Regions from separate parts of the Ochrobactrum teleogrylli genome, predicted to be linked through region 3. Evidence: riboswitches for the same ligand, from Rfam matches in the RefSeq annotation. Region 3 holds a riboswitch; each other region holds the start of a gene.
The links. Region 3 has a riboswitch for cobalamin ahead of WIX40_RS07145 (ABC transporter substrate-binding protein). Riboswitches for the same ligand answer to the same signal wherever they lie in the genome.
Positions count from the first base shown of each region.

Region 1: linked by a shared signal. The riboswitch ahead of nrdH (glutaredoxin-like protein NrdH) and the one ahead of WIX40_RS07145 (ABC transporter substrate-binding protein) in region 3 are both predicted to bind cobalamin.
Region 2: linked by a shared signal. The riboswitch ahead of WIX40_RS01200 (CbtB domain-containing protein) and the one ahead of WIX40_RS07145 (ABC transporter substrate-binding protein) in region 3 are both predicted to bind cobalamin.
Region 4: linked by a shared signal. The riboswitch ahead of WIX40_RS01020 (TonB-dependent receptor domain-containing protein) and the one ahead of WIX40_RS07145 (ABC transporter substrate-binding protein) in region 3 are both predicted to bind cobalamin.

Region 1 covers NZ_JBBHKQ010000002.1:967,723-973,008, forward strand. Annotated here, with positions in the region: gene WIX40_RS22015 (sensor histidine kinase) at 39-1,817, shown strand; gene WIX40_RS22020 (sigma-54-dependent transcriptional regulator) at 1,804-3,114, shown strand; cobalamin riboswitch at 3,177-3,391, shown strand; gene nrdH (glutaredoxin-like protein NrdH) at 3,711-3,932, shown strand; gene nrdI (class Ib ribonucleoside-diphosphate reductase assembly flavoprotein NrdI) at 3,958-4,380, shown strand; gene nrdE (class 1b ribonucleoside-diphosphate reductase subunit alpha) at 4,356-5,286, shown strand, end outside.
Region 2 covers NZ_JBBHKQ010000001.1:246,314-251,599, reverse strand. Annotated here, with positions in the region: gene cobN (cobaltochelatase subunit CobN) at 1-401, opposite strand, end outside; gene cobW (cobalamin biosynthesis protein CobW) at 401-1,453, opposite strand; gene cobU (bifunctional adenosylcobinamide kinase/adenosylcobinamide-phosphate guanylyltransferase) at 1,458-1,979, opposite strand; gene WIX40_RS01205 (CbtA family protein) at 1,984-2,727, opposite strand; gene WIX40_RS01200 (CbtB domain-containing protein) at 2,869-3,057, opposite strand; cobalamin riboswitch at 3,109-3,341, opposite strand; gene WIX40_RS01195 (phosphatase PAP2 family protein) at 3,363-4,103, opposite strand; gene WIX40_RS01190 (cobyric acid synthase) at 4,293-5,286, opposite strand, start outside.
Region 3 covers NZ_JBBHKQ010000001.1:1,527,695-1,532,980, forward strand. Annotated here, with positions in the region: gene WIX40_RS07120 (DUF982 domain-containing protein) at 1-282, opposite strand, end outside; gene WIX40_RS07125 (hypothetical protein) at 671-862, shown strand; gene WIX40_RS07130 (hypothetical protein) at 1,057-1,224, shown strand; gene WIX40_RS07135 (omptin family outer membrane protease) at 1,363-2,310, shown strand; gene WIX40_RS07140 (RcnB family protein) at 2,378-2,728, opposite strand; cobalamin riboswitch at 2,909-3,156, shown strand; gene WIX40_RS07145 (ABC transporter substrate-binding protein) at 3,340-4,368, shown strand; gene WIX40_RS07150 (FecCD family ABC transporter permease) at 4,365-5,286, shown strand, end outside.
Region 4 covers NZ_JBBHKQ010000001.1:202,876-208,161, reverse strand. Annotated here, with positions in the region: gene WIX40_RS01030 (FecCD family ABC transporter permease) at 1-423, opposite strand, end outside; gene WIX40_RS01025 (ABC transporter substrate-binding protein) at 416-1,252, opposite strand; gene WIX40_RS01020 (TonB-dependent receptor domain-containing protein) at 1,267-3,141, opposite strand; cobalamin riboswitch at 3,279-3,501, opposite strand; gene WIX40_RS01015 (ABC transporter permease) at 3,730-4,842, opposite strand; gene rbbA (ribosome-associated ATPase/putative transporter RbbA) at 4,844-5,286, opposite strand, start outside.

The DNA of each region.
Region 1 (5,286 bases), on a different contig from region 3:
GCGTGACTTTGCGTTGGATATTGCATAATTCTGCACAAATGAAGATGTCCCGAAACGCGGTGAAACTCCTGCTTCTTGCTTTTGCTATTATGTTGGCGGCGGGTTTCTGGACGGCTGCAAAACTATGGACGGAGCAGGGCGCGACCGAACGGTTGCGTCAGAACGCAACACTTGTTGCGCGTCAGCAAACACGTCTGATCGACAGTGAGCTGGCCAAGTTTCGTCTCCTTCCTGTCGCGTTGAAGGAATATAGCGATCTGCGGGATGTGCTGGCAGGCGGGGCGCAGGACGCCGTCGCGCGCTTGAATGCCAATCTCGGTTTTCTGGCCCGTGAGATCGGCTCGCCTATCATCTATGTCATCGCCCGTGACGGTGTCGTTATTGCCTCATCGAATGCAGGCACGCCGGAAAGCTTTGTTGGACGCAACTATAGCTATCGCCCCTATTTTCAGGGCGCCATGGCTGCCGGTGACGCCGAATATTACGCCATCGGCGATCTGAGCGGACGTTTTGGTCTTTTCCTTTCCAGGCGCATCGGTGATCAGACCAATCCGGTCGGCGTGGTGGTGGTGAAATTTGAGTTTCACCGGTTGGTCACTACATGGACGAACGATCCGGGTCAGACCTTTGTGATTGATCCACGCGGAATCATTCTGGCGTCGACCGATATGCCGGAAGCGCTGCGGTCTTTCCAGCCGATTACCACCGCCGAACGGACGAAAATTCTCCAAAGCGGGCAGTTCCATGCCGCCGATCTCCAGCCGAGCCGTTATGCTTTTGAGTCTGGAGGGGTGATGCGCGGACCTTCCGGCGATCCGTTCGTCGTCGTTGAAGAACCCATTGCCGGGACCGCGCTGAAACTGGTCCATATCGAGCCGACCGCACCGTCCATGCAGGCGGCCCATGATCTGGCGCGACTGATCACCGTTGCGGCGATGCTGGTGGTGTTTTTGCTTGCCGCTGCCGTCTACTGGCGCATGACGCACGCTGCGCGTGCAACTGCTGATCGCGCTGCGCTGGAAAAAGCTGTCGCCGAACGCACGGCGGAACTAAGTGCCGAGATGATCGAGCGCGAGCGCGCCGACAAGCGCTTTCGTGATGCCCGTGAGGAGTTGGCGCAGGCAAACAGGCTGGCCTCGCTTGGCTCGATCACTGCGGGCCTTGTGCATGAAATCAATCAGCCGGTCGCGACCATCCGTACGCTGACCGAGAATGCGCAGCACTATCTGTCCAAGGGCAAGCTCGACAAGGTTGCCGCAAATCTGACGACCTCCGTCGATCTGACGGCGCGCATCGGCTCCATTACGCAGGAGATGCGCCGCTTTGCCCGTCGACGCGGCAGCGTTGCGCGTCCGATACCACTGAACGAACTGGTCGATGGCACGATGGTGTTGATGGGCGACCGTTTTCGCAATGCCAATGTACCGCTGGATATGCCGGAGCAATCAGAATTGATGGTGTTCGCCTGCCGTATCCGCTCGGAACAGGTGCTCGTCAATTTGCTGCAAAACGCGCTCGATGCGGTGACGGCGCAGCCCGATCCGCATGTCGCAATCATCATCGAGCAAGACGATGAACAAGTGTCGTTGATCGTTGCAGATAACGGTCCGGGTATTGATCCGGAACTGGATGATGAGATTTTCAGCCCCTTTGTCACCGGCAAACCGGACGGGCTTGGTCTTGGGCTCGGTATCGCGCGCGATCTGATGACGGAACTGGAGGGAACGTTGCGGGTCGTTCCTTCACCACTGGGTGGTGCGGCTTTTGCTGCGACGTGGAAGCGGGTGCATAAGGACGGTGAGCATGACGGAAAGTGAACCCTTGCGCGTGATGCTGGTCGATGACGATGCGCCGTTTCGCACGGCCCTTGCGGATTCCTTCGAGATTGCCGGGATCGATATTGAAACCCACGGCGATGGCCAGTCGGCGCTAGCCAATCTGACCGCCGATTTTCCCGGCGTTGTCGTCACCGATATTCGGATGCCGCGTATCGATGGCCATGCCGTTATGGAAGCGCTGCTGGCGCGTGACCCCGAATTGCCGGTCATTCTGATGACAGGCCATGGCGATATCGGCATGGCCGTCACGGCGCTCAAGAAGGGCGCCTTCGATTTTATTGCCAAACCCTTTGCAGCCGATCACCTGATTTCCAGTGTGCGCCGTGCGCTGGAAATGCGCCGTCTGGTGCTGGAAAACCGGCGTCTGCGCCGTGCTGCGGCGGAAGCCGAGCAGGATTATCCATTGCTGGGCGAAACGCCGGTCATGGTGCGGCTGCGCGACACGATTCGCCAATTGGCGAGCGTCGATGTTGATGTACTGATCGAAGGCGAGACTGGTACGGGCAAGGAACTTGTCGCCCGACTGTTGCATCGCTGGAGTGCGCGCCATGCTCGCGGCTTCGTTGCGATTGATTGCGCTGCGCTCCCCGATGCGGTTGCAGATGACGTCCTGTTTGGCAATCGTATTCAGCGCGGCAGGATTGCCGATGCTGATCGGGGTACGCTCTTTCTTGACGAGATCGACAGCATGTCGGTCAACCTGCAAGGCAAGTTGCTGCGGGTTGTGGAGGAGCGCGAGTTGCCTTCGCTGACCGGAGAGCCTCGTGCTGTCAATCTGCGGGTGATTGCGGCCGCCAAAGGCGATCTGGACGGTGCCGTTGCAGCGGGGCGTTTTCGCTCTGATCTTTTCTATAGGCTAGAAACGGTGCGGTTGCGCATTCCGCCCTTGCGTGAACGCCGCAAGGATATAGGTCTCCTTTTTGCCTATTTTCTCGACGAGGCCGCCAGCCAGTTCGGGCAACCGCGCCCCGCAATCGATGCAGCCATCGAGTCACGGCTCCATTCCGACGACTGGCCGGGCAATGTGCGCGAGCTGCGCAATTATGCCAAACAGGTGGTGCTTGGCTTGCGGCATGACCCTGAACATGAACCGAGCACATTGCCGTTATCCGAACAGATGGATCGGTTCGAGGAAGGGGTCATCCGCGCCACGCTCGAACGATGCAATGGCGATGTGGGCGTTGCTGCTGAAGTGCTGCAACTGCCGCGCCGTAGTCTCTATGCAAGGCTGCAAAGGCACGACATCGATGCCTCGTCGTTTCGTCGTCGCGATTGACGTATTCGCCCACCGACGCGCGTTTTCCGCAACTATCTATTGACCGATTTTTAACTTAGACTACTATATATAGTGTTCTAGGTTCTTTCGATTCGATGGGTCGAAAGCTAAGAGGGAATTCGGTGAGTCGCCGCCATGAAGGTTGAGACGAAGCCGAAGCTGCCCCCGCAACTGTAAACGGTGAGTTCTTGTTGATCATGTCACTGGCGTAAGCTGGGAAGACCGACAAGGGCGCTGACCCGTGAGCCAGGAGACCTGCCTTGAGCAATGAACGTCCACGGGCGGGGTGTCCGGTTGGTGTGCAGTCATTGAGGCGAGTTGTGCTTCTTGCCGATTGCTACCCCGAATACCCGCTCACAAGCTTCGGGGTGAAGTCCATGTCTGACACATTGTGCAGTTTGTATTGTCCTTTCAGTTCAGGACCACCTTTCCAGAGGTGATTTTGCGCGGTCCAGTGGTGCTCATGCATCGCTGACTTTCCCCATTTTGTCCGTCTTCACGCGCATGTCCCGTGCGCGAACGATCTTTTATGCGCATCTGTCCCCCATACGGCGGACGGGTCCCAGTCAGCTTGCGCCCAATCCAGTGAGGAAGAAATGAACGTTACCGTCTATAGCAAACCCGCCTGCGTCCAGTGCACCGCAACAACCCGCGCCCTCGACCGCCAGGGGATTGATTATCAGGTCATCGACATTTCTGCAGATATGGAGGCTTTCGATCTCGTGAGGGGGCTGTGTTACCGGCAGGTGCCGGTCGTCGTGGCCGGTGAAACCCACTGGGCCGGTTTTCGCCCGGATATGATCAACGGCCTTTCGTGACCGTGGCTTCGCCATGAGTTCTGCAATGGGTCTCCTTGTCTATTTTTCCAGTCGCTCCGAGAACACGCACCGTTTCGTAGAGCGGCTTGGAATGCGCGCGAGGCGCATTCCCATCCTCCAAAGGGGTGAGGATGACACGAGCCTGTTGCAGATAGACGAGCCATTCGTGCTCATGACGCCAAGCTATGGCGGCGGTGGAACCAAGGGGGCGGTGCCAAAGCCCGTCATCCGGTTTCTCAACAATGCGGGCAATCGCTCGCTGATCCGCGGCGTGATCGCCGCGGGCAACAGCAATTTCGGCGAAGCTTTTGGCATAGCCGGCAAAATAATCTCCGCCAAATGTCAGGTTCCCTATCTTTATCGCTTCGAGCTTTTGGGAACCGATGAAGACATTGGCAATGTCAGGAACGGGATGGAACGATTTTGGACACGGCCGACACAACCCTGATCCGCGAGCGCGATGCAGAGCCGATTGCGGAGGACGCGCCACAAGCGGCAGCGTCGAACAGCCCCAAGCCCGTCAAATCTACGGATGGGCTGGACTATCATGCGCTGAACGCAATGCTCAATCTCTATGACGATGAAGGCAACATCCAGCTGGACCGTGACCGGCAAGCTGCGCGGCAATATTTTCTTCAACACGTCAATCAGAATACGGTCTTCTTCCATAATCTGCGGGAGAAGCTGGATTATCTGGTAACCGAGAACTATTACGAGCAGGCCGTGCTCGACCAGTATTCCTTCAATTTCGTGCGTGATCTTTTCGATGAGGCCTATGCGAGAAAGTTCCGTTTCCCGACATTTCTGGGCGCCTTCAAATATTACACCAGCTACACGCTGAAAACCTTCGACGGGAAGCGCTATCTGGAGCGCTATGAAGACCGCGTCTGCATGGTGGCGCTGGCATTGGCGCGCGGCAGCGAGCAACTGGCGCGTGACCTTGTCGATGAAATCATTTCCGGTCGCTATCAGCCTGCAACGCCGACATTCCTCAATGCGGGCAAGAAGCAGCGCGGCGAACTCGTGTCCTGTTTCCTGTTGAGGGTGGAGGACAATATGGAGTCCATCGGACGTTCCATCAATTCCGCATTGCAGCTTTCCAAACGCGGTGGCGGCGTGGCCTTGAGCCTGACGAATATTCGCGAATCCGGCGCGCCGATCAAGCAGATCCAGAACCAGTCTTCGGGCATTATTCCCGTGATGAAGCTTCTGGAGGATTCATTCTCCTACGCCAACCAGCTTGGCGCACGACAGGGAGCCGGTGCGGTTTATCTGCATGCCCATCATCCCGATATCATGCGCTTCCTCGACACCAAGCGCGAGAATGCCGATGAGAAAATCCGTATCAAGACCT
Region 2 (5,286 bases), 1.3 Mb from region 3:
CGGTCAGCGTTTGCAACCGTCGAAAAGCGATCCAACCCATGATCCGGCTTGTCGTCGCCCGGAAGCACCGCGATCTTGACGCCGTTGTTCACAGCGCAGGCATGAAGTGCTTCCAGCCCATAGGGCCAGTAGGTTTCACCGCCGATAATGCGCACGACAATCAGCTTTGCATGACGCACCGTCCGCTCGACATAAGCATCGACGGACATAGGATGCGTCAGGCTCAGAAAACTGGCGAGCCGCAGGCTTGGCCCGTTTGGCTCAGCGCGGTGCGCCTGCGCAAGACTGGCCAGCTCCGTGTCGGCGGCGGAAAGGAACAGAATGTCACCGGGCGTCTGGCCGAGATCGACGGCCTCATTGCCGTCGCTGATCGTTCCTTTCTGGGCAAGCAGAAGATGCATTACAAAACTGCGTCTTTCACGGCCTTGGTAATGGCGGTTTCATCGATCTCATGCAGGCCGATGACAACGAGACGCGTCGAACGGGCTTCATCCTTGCCCCATGGGCGGTCGAAGTAATGCTCGATACGCGGGCCGACAGCCTGCACCACTAGACGCATCGGCTTGCCGGGCACATCGACAAAGCCCTTGAGGCGCAGAACATCATGGTCGGCGATGATGGTCTTCAGCTCTTCGGCAAAAGCCTTCGGGTCCGACACGGAACCGGCCTCGACCACAAAGCTCTCGAATTCATCATGATCATGCTCGTGACCATCGGCATGATGAATTTCATGATGCGACTTGCGGTTGGCGATATCGTCTTCCGTACCAACGCCAAGACCAAGCAGCACATCAGCGCCAAGCTTGCCGAAGCTTGCAGGCACCATGTTGACGCGGCGCGACGAGCGCTCGGCAACATCCGCCTTCACGCTATCGAGGCTTGAGGCATCGATCAGGTCGGCCTTGTTGAGCACGATCAAGTCGGCCGCATGAATCTGATCTTCAAACAGCTCTTCCAGCGGGCTTTCATGGTCCAGTGATTCATCGGCGGCGCGCTGCGCATCCACCTTGTCATGATCATCAGCGAAGCGGCCTTCGGCGACAGCGGCGGCATCGATCACCGTGACCACACCATCCACAGTCACCTGCGTCTTGATTTCCGGCCAGTTGAAGGCAGCCACAAGCGGCTGTGGCAAAGCGAGGCCGGAGGTCTCGATGACGATGTGATCCGGGCGATCCGCGCGGTCGAGCAGCTTGGTCATGGTCGGGATGAAATCGTCCGCAACGGTGCAGCAAATGCAGCCATTGTTGAGTTCGATCACATCTTCCTCGCGGCAGGTTTCGATGCCGCAACCTTTCAGAATACCGCCATCGACACCAAGATCGCCAAATTCATTGATGATCAGCGCAATGCGCTTGCCATTGGCGTTTTCAAGCAGATTGCGGATCATCGTGGTCTTCCCCGATCCGAGAAACCCGGTAATCACGGTCGCCGGTATCTTTTGGCCCTGCATAAAATTATCCCTTCATCTTGAGCGGCAAGCCCGCCGCCATGAAATAAACTTCGTCTGCCGCCGCAGCGATGGCCTGATGCAAAAAGCCTGCATGATCGCGAAATTCCCGCGCCATGCGGTTTTCCGGCACGATGCCAAGACCCACCTCGTTGGAGACGAAAACAACCGGCCCGCCCAGCTCAGAAAGCGCGGTCACCAGATCACGCCCTTCCGCAGCAATGTCGCGTTCGGCCATCATGAGATTGGTGACCCACAAGGTCAGGCAGTCAACCAGCACAAATCTGGACGATTGTGCCTGTTGCAAAAGCGCGCCCTTCAGCTCGAACGGCTCTTCGACTGTTTGCCATTGCGTGCCGCGCCGGTCGCGATGCACCGCGATGCGACTTTCCATTTCTCCGTCGAAGGCCCGACCAGTCGCCAGATAGACCGGCTGAAGCCCGGAGGCTTCAACCAGTTTTTCGGCATAGGACGATTTGCCTGAACGGGCTCCGCCAAGAACAAAGGTTATTTTTCCGGGCAGAGCCATGCTTTCAGCCTTCCAGTTCCGATGAGGCGTAATGCTGGATGAACCAGCCAAGCGCCAGACCAATCACCGCCCACATGAACAGGTTCGTCGCCAGCGAGGCGACCGCATATTGCGACGCAAGCAGCGACGGAATAGGCGACGCAATATCCTCAGGATGCGGCGCGCCATAGAGATGCGGCGCAATAATGGCGATGAGGCCGAGCAGTTTTGCCCAGATTTCTCCGCGCAGCACGATGAGATAAAGGCCGACGCCGCTGAGAACAACCGTCGAAATCCACCAAAGCTGGCGCTCTGCAAGATCGTCGGCAGGCATGGCTGGCAGTTCCGGCGACAGACCGAGCGCAGGCAAGAATGCCACCGCAAAGAAACCGGCCATGCCCCAGTAAAGCCCGTTCTGCACGGTGATCGGGCGACCAATCAGCAGCGCGATACCGCCAAGCAGCAGTGCAAAACCGGCACCCGCAACAAGATTGGCGAGGATTGTATTGCCAAGGCGACCGAAAGGCAGTTCTGCTCCGGCTCCTTCTTCCTCCGGCGCGGCAGTTGTCGCATGGTCATGGGCAGGCGTCTCAGCGGCGTGTTCATGCGGCGCGGCTTCCGCCGGTCCGTGGCTATGGCCGCCGCCCGCCTCTTCGTAAACTTCCGCCTGAATGATCAGCGGCACGGTTTTGAGATACATGGCAGGCGTCACCAGAAGCCCTGCCAGAAGGCCCGCAGCAAGCGTGGCCAAGAGATAACGGATCAACATTTCAATTCCCCAGCTGCAAAGCCCGTCGGTAGCAAACGCTATCCGACGCTCTGCAATGTCAGCTTCCTAGAAAAACAGACATATGGTCATTTCCCCATGCAAACCGGCCAAGGGCGCGGCTCACAATGTCGATGCAAAGCATCAATGGCAGGGAAAACCGTAAGAATGGCGGGTATCATGCGCTGAATCGTGCAGCGCATCCGAATGCGCAATGCCAACGCCATAGATAAGAAACGCGCCGAGAAGCAGGGAGACCACCGCCGTACCGAGGCGCGCAGCCAAAGGCAGGGGAATAGTAGCGGAGACAGAATTATTCATACGTGCAGCCATGACAACCTCCGTGCAGGCAGCAGGGAAAAACCTCCCATGGGGCGCGGGTAAAATACCCTTCTGCAACAGGCAGGTCTCCTGGCTCGCGGGTCGTCGGTAATGTCACCGCCTTCCCGGAACGTGATGTTCCAGTGGCTGCCGGTTGCCCGGCTTGGCTTCATTCCTCTCCGCTCTACAGTCGCGGGGTCGGCTGCGATAGAAACGCCCTGATTGGGTCCGTCCTTCGCATTCCCTCTTGGTTTCACCAGATTCGTCCGGCGAAAACCTGTCACATGCGCGGACATTAAGCCTTTGCTGATAGGCCGTCAATCAGCGCGAGGGCGCAGAAATTGCCCCTTGCGCCGAACCCAGCGGTCGATGGTCTCCGCCTTGGCATTGATCCTGGGCCAGAGCCACAACATCACGCCCACCACCAAACTCCATGCGATCACCACATCCGATAGAAAATGCGCGCCCATGAAAACACGGTTCATGGAAATCAGCATGAGGATTGGAATGAAAATCGCGGCGGACATAACGCGCCAGCGTTCAGGAACGAATATTAAAAGCGACAGCATCGCAGCCGCAGCAGCGCCCTCTCCCGACGGAAATGAGCAGTTTTTGCTACATGTCGCAGCCATCTGCCAGGCCGGTGTAAAATTCATTGAGCCGCCAAATTCCAGCAGATGTCGTGGCCGCGCTCTTCCGATCAGCAACTTCAGGCTTTGCGTTACGATGCCTGGGCCAAGCGCAAAGGTCAGAAGCACATAAAGCACCTTGTGAGGGGCGATAGAAAGGATGGGGCGCCGCCACAACGCGTAGAAACCGATCAAAACCAGCATTGCAGCCAGCAACCAACACTGACTGACACGGTGGAAATCCCTAAGGGCGACCCAAGCCGGTGAATTCGACGCGGAAAAATCCCCGTGTTTGAAAAAATATCGGCTGGTAATCAAATCGACCTGAGGCGAAACAATGAACAATGCATTGACCGCCAAGAGTGAATATACGTAGAGATGACGGCGAAAAACAATATGAGGATTTTGATATAAAAACCTCAATATCAAAATAGCCTCATTATAATTTTAAATATATTTTGAATGAAACGAGATGGTAAAAATGCCAGTATAAATTTTTATACGATACAGTATATTAGAATTATCTGAAATTTATATATAATTAAGATTTATTGTCATATCAGACCAAAAAATAGCCCTGATACGTGAAACTATCGAGACTGAACGAGTACAGTTGTGTCAGATCAGCGAAAACAACGCATCGATATCGAGACAGGCTTCCAGCCCTTCCGCCAGTTCATCCAGCGCCGCTTCGACGCTCAGGCGGTAATTGCCTATTCCGCCCTCAACACCTAGCGCTGCGAGAAATTGCTGCCGAAAACGATCCGCACCGAAAACACCATGTAAATAAGTGCCCATGATGCGGCCATCGGCAGATATCGCACCGTCATCATGATTTTCGATGCGCGCGAAAGGCCTGAACATATCCGCACCTGTCGTGCGGCCAACATGAATTTCATATCCCTCGAGCGGCGCATCATAGAGCAGCGAAGTCGCCTTCACATTGCGGACGACTTTTTCCGGCTCCATGACCGTCTCGATGTCGAGCAGCCCCAGCCCTTCTGCTTCGCGCACCTGCCCTTCGATACCGTGCGGGTCATGGATGCTGCGCCCCAGCATCTGAAACCCGCCGCAGATACCCAGCACATGTCCGCCCCGCTTCACGTGCTGTACCAGATCGCGATCCCAACCGTTTTCACGGAAAGCCAGCAGATCGGTGATCGTGGATTTCGTTCCCGGCAGTACAACCAGCCCGGCATCGGGCGGAAGAGACGTACCGGGCGGCACCATGACCACCTCCACCGCAGGCTCGGCTTTCAGCGGGTCCAGATCGTCAAAATTGGCGATGCGCGGCAACATCGGCACCGCAACTTTTAGCGCCTTGTCAGCACTGCGCACGGCGCGCTCCAGAACCACCGAATCCTCGGCAGGCAATCTGGAAACCGCCTTTAGCCACGGAACCACACCGAACGAGCGCCAGCCGGTGAAGCGTTCGATTGCTTCCAGCCCGTCATCGAACAGAGAAATATCACCACGAAACTTGTTGATGATGAAACCGCGCACCATGGCGCGGTCTTCGTCCGACAAAATTGTATGGGTTCCGACCAGAGAGGCGATCACCCCGCCCCGATCAATGTCGCCGACCAGCACCACCGGCACATCTGCCTGCGTT
Region 3 (5,286 bases):
GCCATTGCCATGCGAAATCATCCACGGCATGGCGGCTTCAGGTTTTTCGAGAATATTTCGCTTTCGCGCAAATCCTTCAAATGCGTTTTGCGCCACGATCAGCGGCTTTTGTCCGCTGTGAGCGTCGCAACAGGCGCTCCATGCCACTTCATAGATGATATCGCGATCATCCTGTGGCCATTCATAAAGAAAATCGATTGCGTCGATCGGGCCTGCAATCTCCCTGATTAGAAATTTGCCGTCCTTCACAAAAACAGGACTGTCAAACAAACGGTCGCTCATCGGAACCTCCATTTGATCGAACGATAAAGTTGGAATGACGGCTTCGATTTAGTAATCGCTCCGACGGTTTCAAGAACCCCACAGCATGAATTTCAGCAAAACTCAGCGCGCAAAACAGCACGCTTCGCAGATGCGAGGCGCGTGTTTTTTAGCGACTATAAGAGGCGGCAGGCTTCAGCTGCAGAGGGGCGCGGACCTGCTGCATGTGCAGATCAGTTTGTTGGCAAGCAGCGCGCTTATTTTCTTCGTTCAGCCATGTCGAAATACGACAGATGACGTATGGCGTTTCATCCGGCTTTGTCGTCCTCTGTGTCAAGATCGTGCACGTCACCTGCACGGTCGTTTCTGTGTTTGGCGAATTGCTGGCGAGACCAGCAGAGGAGGGCATATGAAAGCCATAGCGATAATAGCAATCGGATCGATGATGGTGTCTGGCACTGCGCTTGCTGCGGCACCGGTCGTGGGCGCACAAAAACCTGCGGTAGCGACCAGCAAGGAAAACGGTAAGCCTGTTTTGCTGGCGGTCGGACCGACGCGAAATATAGGTCCAGGCAAAATATTTGGTACCAAAGGCGCTTAGCAGAGGCATTTGCCCCGGTTGACAGCGGGGCAAGTCTTCTATGGCCCCATTCGTATACCAACGGCATTGCAGCGGGATTGGACAATCCCGCCGTGAAGCCGTTGTCGCTTGCGCGAAATCTCGCTAAATATGGGGCCACAAACGGGTGCACTTATGGGTGCACAAATATCGGATCGTGTTTGTAGGACCTCGCAATGATTGGATGCCTGCCGCCGCTTATCCTGCTGATTTTAGGGGCTGGCATTGGGGCATTGATCGGCGGCAACACCGATGCCGTCTATGGCGGTTTGATTGGTTTGGCGATCGGCCTCGTCGTAATGATCGTTCTCATCTGGATTCTGATGAAGGCCCGCAACCGATAGGCTCAGAGGCGCGCGTCGTCCTCATGTGCGCGCACTGGTGATAGCCTTTCATGGGCGCAGAAATAGTGAACTATCTCTGGCAGTTTTCTGTGCAATATTAAAAATATAACTATGCGTCATCTGTTACAGGAGTGGCGCATGCAGCGTATCGTTTTATCAATATTCTTATTGTTTTTAAATTTTCCTTTGGCCAATGCTGCGGACAAGGCCGCGGGGGTTCAATATACAAATATAGACAAAAGCTTCACCTTTTTAGGCGGTGTCGGCTACGCTTGGGTCAAGGCGGACGAAATCGTCTACAATGGCGGAAACCGCATGAGCCATTTGTTTTGGCAGTCGCAAATGCCTGTGCTGACCGGCGCTTTCAGGGCCGATCCCATGAAAAATATAACTGTGGTTGGCCGTGTGAAAATCGGGCTGGGTGGCACCCACAAGATGGAAGACTACGATTGGTTAGCGCCATATTTGAAAAGTTATGATTTTGATGACTGGACAGATCGTTCGGTTAGCGATGAGACAGATCTGGATCGTTACATCAATCTGGATATTGCCGTTGGGCATGATTTCGAGATCAATCAACATAACGTCTTCAATCTGCATGGCGGGTTCAAATATACGAATGTGAAATGGACCAGCGGTAACTCGCAATATGTCTACAGCGAAGAGGGATTTCGCGATAAAACGGGCGTCCTCTCTGGGAAGGGGATCAGCTACGAGCAAAGTTTGCCAGCGCTGTTTGTGGGCGGCGAATGGCGTTCAACATTCGAAAAATGGTCTTTTTCGTTGCTGGGGCGCGTAGGAGCAACTGTCGCTGCCAAGGACATCGACGATCATTGGCACGGGGATAAGCGTTTTACTGATACGTTCGGAAGCCGGGCGTTTCTGGATACGCAGGCCGAAGTCGCTTATGCCTTTACCGAGCGCACAAATGTCTATCTCTCGGCGGCTTATGAAAAATACTTCCGCATGAGGGGCGACACGATGATGGAAAACAGAACAACGGGGGAGGTTAAGAGCTTCCCCGATGATGCAGGCGCCGGCTTGCAGGCGTTCACGCTTGGCGGCGGCCTGAAAGTCAGTTTCTAACATTGCAAAAAGAAAATCGGCCAGAGTTTTGCTCTGGCCGATTTTTAGAAACACTGAGGCTTGCGGCTTACCGGCCAGCGAGAATGCCAGCGATGATTCCCGTTGCCGTGGTGACCAGCAGGAACTGGTTGTCAACCTTCACCCAGCGCTGGCCCGGACCCGGACGGCGCAGACCATAACGCTTGTAGTCGCGCACTTCCGGCTGGCGGCGCCAGTCATTGTAGCGCTGGCCCTTGGACCAATGCTGACGGCCATGGTCGCGCGGGTCTTTACGACCGAATTCCTTGCCATGCGGCGGACGCGGCTTCTGGTCCATGCGGTGCGGACCCGGCTTGCGCTGATAATCCTGCGCCTGTGCGGCCAGCGGTGCGCCGATGAAGGAAAGGGCTACGGCTGCAAGAATGACTTTTTTGAACATCATGTTCTCCTTTGCTGTTGGGTGGACACTATTGGGAGACGAATGAACGGAAGATGAATGTCTGCATTTTGAAACATTAAATAAAATCAATGTGATATTAACGCTTTGTTAACCATGGCTTTATGCGCTTGGGCATACCGCCAAATGGAAACAGAGCCACTTGACCTCAGCGCAATGCGAACGTAATAGTATTACGACGGTTCCCCGACCGAGAGTGAAGGGGATTAATAGGGAACACGGTGAGGACGACCCGAAAAGGGACCGAGACCGTGGCTGCCCCCGCAACTGTAAGCGGATTGCTGTTCATCCTCGTGACGCCGACGGGCGTCATGCCACTGTGTTCAACCGGCGAAAGCTGAAAGACACGGGAAGGCAGATGGAAGCGATTATCTGCAAGCCAGGAGACCTGCCGTCATAGGGCCTTTGGGCCATCATTATCCATTGTCACGGGCGGGGATGCCCGGAGCAGGAGCAGGTTATGACAGCACATCGCGCCGCAAGGCGCTTTCTTTCATCGTCATCCATATCCCCGGATATCTCCGTTTGCTCACGGCGTCTTATCGCCGTCGCTTGCTGACGTGGCCATTTCTCTCACCATTTCGGGGTTTCCCATGACATTGCACGGCAAGACGTCGTTTCGCATCGCTTTATGCGCTCTTTTTCTGTTTGCAGGCGCGCCAGCACTGCAGGCGGCGGAAACGCAATATCCGCTGACGCTGAAGAACTGCGGACGCGACGTTACATTCAAACAGGCCCCGACGCGCGCGGTGGCTGTCGGTCAAAGCAGCACGGAGATTTTGTACAGCCTTGGTCTGGGTGACAAGGTGGTCGGTACGGCGGTGTGGTTCGGCCCGGTACTGAAAGGCTTTGAAGAGGTCAACGCCAAGGTCAAGCGACTGGCCGATAACGACCCGAGCTTCGAAAGCGTACTGGCGCAGAAACCCGATATTGTGACGGCGGATTTTCAATGGCATGTCGGGCCGAATGGCATTGTCGCCAAGCCGGAGCAGTTCGAGGAACTGGGTATCCCGGCCTATACCTCGCCTTCGGATTGTGTCGGCAAGGATAATTCCGGCGGCGGCGACGGCGTGCGCACGGCCGCTTTCACCATGGATATCGTCTATCAGGAAATCGGCGAGCTGGCCGCAATCTTCAACGTGCAGGATCGCGGTGAAAAGCTCATTGCCGAGCTGAAAGGGCGCGAAGATGCGGCGCGCCGCAAGATTGGCGCCAGCGGGGCCAAGCTTTCCGCTGCGGTGTGGTTTTCCAGCACGCAGATTGACGCCGATCCCTATATCGCCGGAAAATTCGGCGCTCCGGCCTATATCCTGTCGGCGCTCGGCATCAGGAATGTGGTCGACAGCCAGGAAGAATGGCCGACCATCGGCTGGGAAACCATCGCCAAATCTGGCCCGTCGATGATCGTGGCAGCAAAACTCGATCGTCGCCGCTATCCGGCGGACGATATTGCCGTGAAGCGCAAATTCCTCGAAAGCGATCCGGTGACAAGCCTGATGCCTGCAGTCAAGGACGGCCACGTCTTCGACATGGATGCGCAGTCGATGAGCACCTCGCTGCGGGTGATTGAGGGCATCGAAACGCTGGCGGCGGCCATCGCTGCCTCGGACCTCAACAAATGACGGCATTGGTAGCCATAGGAAGGCTTCCGTTCAGCAACAAGCTGAGCGCCGGGGTTCTGGCGCTCATCCTGCTGCTTGCCGCCTTGTGGCTGGGCGCAGCGATTGGCGAAACCGCCATACCGCTCGATGTGGTGGCGAAGACCGTCGCCAACCGCCTGTGGCATGCAGGCTATGTGCTCGATCCCATCGATGAGGGCATTGTGTGGAGCTATCGTCTCAGCCGTGCCGTGGTGGCGGCATGCTGCGGGGCGGCGCTGGCGCTTTCCGGCGTCGTGCTGCAATCGCTGCTGCGCAACTCGCTGGCTGATCCGTATATTCTGGGCATTTCCGCCGGGGCCTCGACCGGGGCTGTCAGCGTCGCCATTCTTGGCATCGGCGCTGGCGTTCTCACTTTGTCGCTTGGCGCATTCATCGGGGCGATTTTTGCCTTTGTGCTGGTGTCGCTGCTGGCGTTGAAGGCGGGGCGGGGCAACAGCGCGATCATTCTGGCCGGTATTGCCGGATCGCAGCTTTTCAACGCGCTGACCTCGTTCATCGTGACCAAGGCGGCCAATGCCGAGCAGGCGCGGGGCATTATGTTCTGGCTGCTTGGCAATCTGTCCGGCGTGCGTTGGCCGGATGTGACGCTGGCGCTGCCTGCTTGCCTGATCGGGCTGGTGGTCTGCCTGTGGCATGCGCGTGCGCTCGACGCCTTCACTTTCGGCGCAGAATCCGCTGCTTCGCTCGGCATTCCAGTGCGGCGTGTTTATGCCGTGCTTATTGGCGCAAGCGCCATGATGACGGCGGTTATGGTCTCCATTGTCGGGTCCATTGGCTTTATTGGCCTTGTCATTCCCCATGCGGCGCGGATGGTGGTGGGTGTCCGGCATGGCGTTTTGCTGCCCACATCCGCTTTGATCGGCGCGATCTTCATGATCG
Region 4 (5,286 bases), 1.3 Mb from region 3:
ATTGCGCCCGGCCAGAAGCTTGACGAGAAAGACCGATGCGAATGCACCGGCCAGCGCCAGCAAAGGCAGGGCCAAGGGAAACAGCAGCGACAGCCCGGTATAAATGGCGATGACTGCGCCAAGCGAAGCCGAAGCGCTGACGCCGAGCAATCCGGGTTCTGCCAGCGGGTTTCGCAGATAGCCTTGCAGGGCCGCCCCAGAAAGCCCCAGCGACGCGCCGATCAGCAAAGCCAGCAAGGCGCGCGGCAGGCGGATCTCACGCATCACCAGCACGATGGCATCGCCCTCGCCGCTGAACAGCGCCCGGAGACTGTCGCTCACCGCAATATTGGCTGGCCCGGTCAGCAGCGACCACGCGAAAAGGACCGCCACAAGCACGGTAAGGCTGACGAGCAAAAGCACGAAACGAGTGTTTTCAGTCACGCGCCGCCTCGCCAAGTTTTTCCACCGCCTCAACACTGAACGGCCCGCCGCAAACGGTCAGATTATCGGGAAGCGTCATTGCTTTCGCCTCGCGCTCCAGCGCCTGCAAAGCCGGATGCCGGAAATTCTGGAAAGCCAGCCCCGGTGCGCGCTCGCTTGCACTGAGGACCAGCATATCTGGCTTTTCCATCACCAGCATTTCGAGAGGTAGCGCCGCAGGTCCGTTCACGCCAGCGCGGTCGGCGATATTGTCCAGCCCTGCCCGCTTGACCGCCTCGTCAATCAATGTGCCGCGCCCGGATGTGTAACTATTGGCGAAATAAAGCGCGACGGTCTTGCGTTGCTGCGGCTTTTCTATTGCCGCAAGTCTAGATCGCATGGAGGCGACCAGCGCTTCCGCCTGTTCTTCGCGTCCAAGCAACGCGCCCATCCGCCTTAGATGCGCTTCGATATCGTCAAACGAGCGCGCAGGCGTGAACTGTTCCACATGCAGGCCAAGCCTGCGCAGAAGATCGACCGTCACCTGCGATGAAAATGTGCCCGCCAGCACCAGATCGGGCTTCATGAGGAAAATCTCCTCTGCTTCAGCCCGATTAACCGGTATTGTCGCCGCCTGCACAGCCAGCACGGAAAGCTGCGGATCGCGCGACAGACGGGAAACCGACCGCAACTGTCCCGGCGCGGCCAGAAGCATGGCCAGTTGATCGGTGCAGACATTGATCGACACCACGCGCTGTGGCGGTGCAGCCTTGGCAGAAGAAAGAGCGACCGAAACCATGGCTGCCAGCGCCATAAGCCAGTTTGCGCCAAGGATCGTCGCTCTCGTCATCCGTCGATAAACCCTCAGAAATTCCGCGTCAGACCGATGTTGAAGGTACGGCCCGGCGCAATATAACCGGAGGTCGTCTGGTAGTCCTTGTCAAAGATGTTCTCGACCGAGAACTTCAGCTTTGACTGCTTGTCGACGGCATAAAGCGCCACGAAATCGGCGGTCACATAGCTGCCGAGCTTCCGCGTATTTGCGGCATCGGCATAGCGCGAACCGCCATAGAAGACGCGGCCCGTCAGGTCGAGACCTTCGAACGGCGTATAGTTCACTTCGGCGGTCGCCTTGAAACGTTCGCGATAGGCAAGATCGGTGTCGTTTTCTTCATCGATGGGTCGCTTGAAGTCCAGCACCCCCTTCACGCCCCATTGGTCATCGAAGCGATGCGCCAGCGTCGCCTCGAAACCTGTCACCTGAGCGCGCGCCACATTATAGGGCAGATAAGAAGGCGCGGTACTCATGATCGCATCGCGCAATTCATTGCGATAAAGCGCAAGATCAAGGCTGGTCGCCGCCGAAATCTGCCAGTTCAGCCCCACTTCATAGGAGCGTGACTTTTCCGGCTGCAGATCGGGATTGGCGAAACCGGGATAATAAAGCTCGTTGAATGTCGGCGCACGAAATCCGGTCGCATAGGACGACCGCACAACGAGGTCGGGTACAATCTCATAGCTCGCACCAATATTGTATGTCGTCACGTCGCCGAATTGCTGGTTGTGGTCGTAACGCACACCGCCATCGACGCGCAGCGCTTCATATTCCAGCGAATACTGCCCGAACACCGCCGCCAGATTGCGCCCCGTCTCGTCATAGGCGACGGTGGAATCGATCGTCTCGCGATAGGCTTCGACACCGCCGGTCACGACATGCTTTGCCTTGCCCGTTTCGAAACTTTTCTCGGTGGACGCGAAAACGCCGTAGCGCTTGGTTTCATAACGGTCGGAGCCGGAGACGCCCTTGCGGAAATCACGGCTGCTATCGATGCCCGAGCTGAACTCGACTGTCGAAGACCAGTCATCCGCGTGATCGATCCGCGTGCCGATCTTGCCAGAAAAGGCTGTGCTGTAGCCCTGATCGGCGGACGGATATTCGGAATCATACTGATTGCGGCCCCGGCTCAAAAGCCCGTCCGCATAGATCCTGCCCCAGTCAAAATCTTTTCCGAGCGAGAAGTTGAGCGAGCCTTGCAGGAAACCATCCCGGTCCGGTTCGTGTCCCCACGCATCGGGGCTGGTGAAATCATAGCCCTCGGTGCCGGTGATCGCCGCACCAAAGGCATAATCGACACCCGCAGCGCTCTGCCCTTGCACCGAACCGGAAGCATAGCCGCCCCAGGGATGGGTGACGCCCGTGGACAGGCTGCCGCACCATGAGCGCTCGCCACAAGCCCCGCCCTGCTTGGTGATGATGTTGATGACGCCGCCCATCGCATCCGCACCATATTGGGCCGAATGGCCGCCCTTGGCGATCTCGATGCGCTCGATGGACGTCAGCGGTATATTGGCCAGCGCCGTGGTTCCGTCCGTAGCCGATGCCGTGCGGACGCCATTGACTAGTACGACCGTCTGCTTGGACGACATGCCGCGCATATAGATGTCCGACTTCGACCCCTGCCCGCCATTCGCCTTGATCGAAACCCCGCTATAGGATTTCAGCAGTGATTGCAGATCGGGGGCCGCCGAACGCTCGATTTCAGCCGTGTCGATGACCGTTACCGACGAGGTGGATCGCTGCAACGACGTTGCGCGACGAAGCGGCGTGACAACAATCGTATCGAGAACCACGCTTGCATTGGCATCGCCCGCGCCGCTGGCGGTTTGGGCCGATGCGGCAAGCGGATTTGCAGCCGCAAAAGCAGCCGTCAGCAAAATGGATAATTTTGGAATATGCACCTGTATCGTCTCCTGCAAGGCGATATCGCCTGACCGCAGGTCGAAGAAATGGGGGATACCCTTTTCCCGTTCCGGCGGCAACATTTGTCCAATGTCACCGCTACGGAAAGCCGCGCCCCGACACGCCCCGCGTCGAAACTAGGTGACCGGATGCGGCAGGTCTCCTGACTTCCGGGTCGCCGCTGTTCTTCCGCCTTCCCGAGTGCAAAAACTGCTCTCAGTGGCTTGATCGCCTGAGCGATTGTGGAAGATAGCTCTCCGGTTACAGTTGCGGGGGCAGTCGCAGAATTGGCCAGATGGCCTCACCGCGTTCCCTTTTCATCCGCCTTTTACAGCGAAACCGTTTCCTGAAACGAGCCCTAGCAAGGCCGAGGCGGATTCGCAATGCGCCAAAAAGCGCGCTCCCCTGAATCGCATTCTCAACGAAGCGATTCAGGGCATTGTTTTCAAACATCTTTGGTTAGAGCATTTCCAGCCAAAGTGCGCAGCGCCTACGCGGGGAAATCGGTTCAATGGACTGATTTCTGATCCCGCTCCGATGCGCAGGATAATGCGTCAAAACGAATGGATAGAGCGGTTCCCACCGCTCTATCGCAGGAATGCCCGGAAGCGTTGCAGCGCGAAGTAAAACAGCACCGAACCGATGACGATCAGGGCCAGAAATTGCGGCCATACCACGCCGATCCCTGCCCCTCGGAACAGGATCGCCTGCGCCAATATGACGAAATGCGTGTTTGGAGCTACCAGCATGATGTTCTGGATGATGTCCGGCATGCTTTCCCGTGGCGTCATGCCGCCGGAAAGCACCTGCAACGGCATTAGCACCAGCATCAGCAACATGCCGAACTGCGGCATGGAGCCTGCAACCGTTGCCAGAAAAATGCCGAGGCTGGTGGTTGCGAAAAGCTGCAATGCGGCGCCAGCCAGAAACAGCAGAACCGATCCATAAATCGGCACCGCTAGCAGACCTTGCACTACAAAGATCAGCGCAAAGGCCGAAGCGACCAGCACGACCAGCCCCATGGACCAGACCTTGCTGACCATGATTTCAACCGGCGTCACCGGCATGACGAGCAAATGCTCGATGGTGCCATGCTCGCGCTCGCGGATCAGCGCAGCACCCGTCAGGATGATCGACAGCATGGTGACCGACGAAATGACATTGTTGATCGCGCCAAACCAGCTCTTGTTCAGATCCTGATTGAAGCGGGATCGCAAATTGAGATCGACCTTCGTATCCGCCGTGCCGCGATAACGGTTCAGGAACTCGTTCACCTCACTGGAGACGATGGACTGAACATAGCCACCGCCCGTAAAGGCCTGACTCATGCGAGTTGCATCCACATTGAGCTGGATGGTCGGCGAGCGCCCGGCCAGCAGATCGCGCTGAAAATTCGGCGGAATGTTCAGCGCGAAAGTGTCGAGCCCTTCATCCATGCGGCTGTCCATCTCGTAGGAAGAAATGAGTTTGGGCGGCACGAAATAAGGCGGGTAGAAAGCCGAGGTGATACGGTTTGAGACCGGCGATTGGTCTTCATCGACAATCGCGATAGCCGCATTGCTGAGATTTTCGGGCTGGGCCCGGGCAGAGGTATAGACCGCAAGCGTAAACGCATAGACGATCAGCAGCAGAAGCATAGGATCGCGGGCGAGACCGCGCAATTCCTTGATACCGAGCTGGAATATATTGGCTATCCGCATCTCAGCCCGCCTGTTTCTTGAGAAGGAGAATGGCCAGCACCATCAGCACCGGAATGGCGATCAGCAAGGGTATGAACGACCCGGCAAGATCGCCAAAATCAAGCGCCTTGGAGAAAACCCCGCGCGAGATGGTCACGAAATAGGTCGTCGGGTAAATCTTGCCGATGAATGCGCCCGCACCCTGCAATGACGAAACCGGATCGATGATGCCGGAATATTGCACCGCCGGAATGAGTGTCAGCAAGGCCGTCCCGAAAATGGCGGCAATCTGGCTGCTCATGAAGGTGGAAAGCACCAGACCCATGCCGGTCGCGATGATGACATAGAGCAGCGCCGCCGCTGCATAGGTGAGGAAACTGCCGGTAAACGGCACCCGGAAGATGAAGACAGCAAAGGCTGTCAGCATCAGGAAGTTGAGGAAGGCGAGTGCGATATAGGGCAATT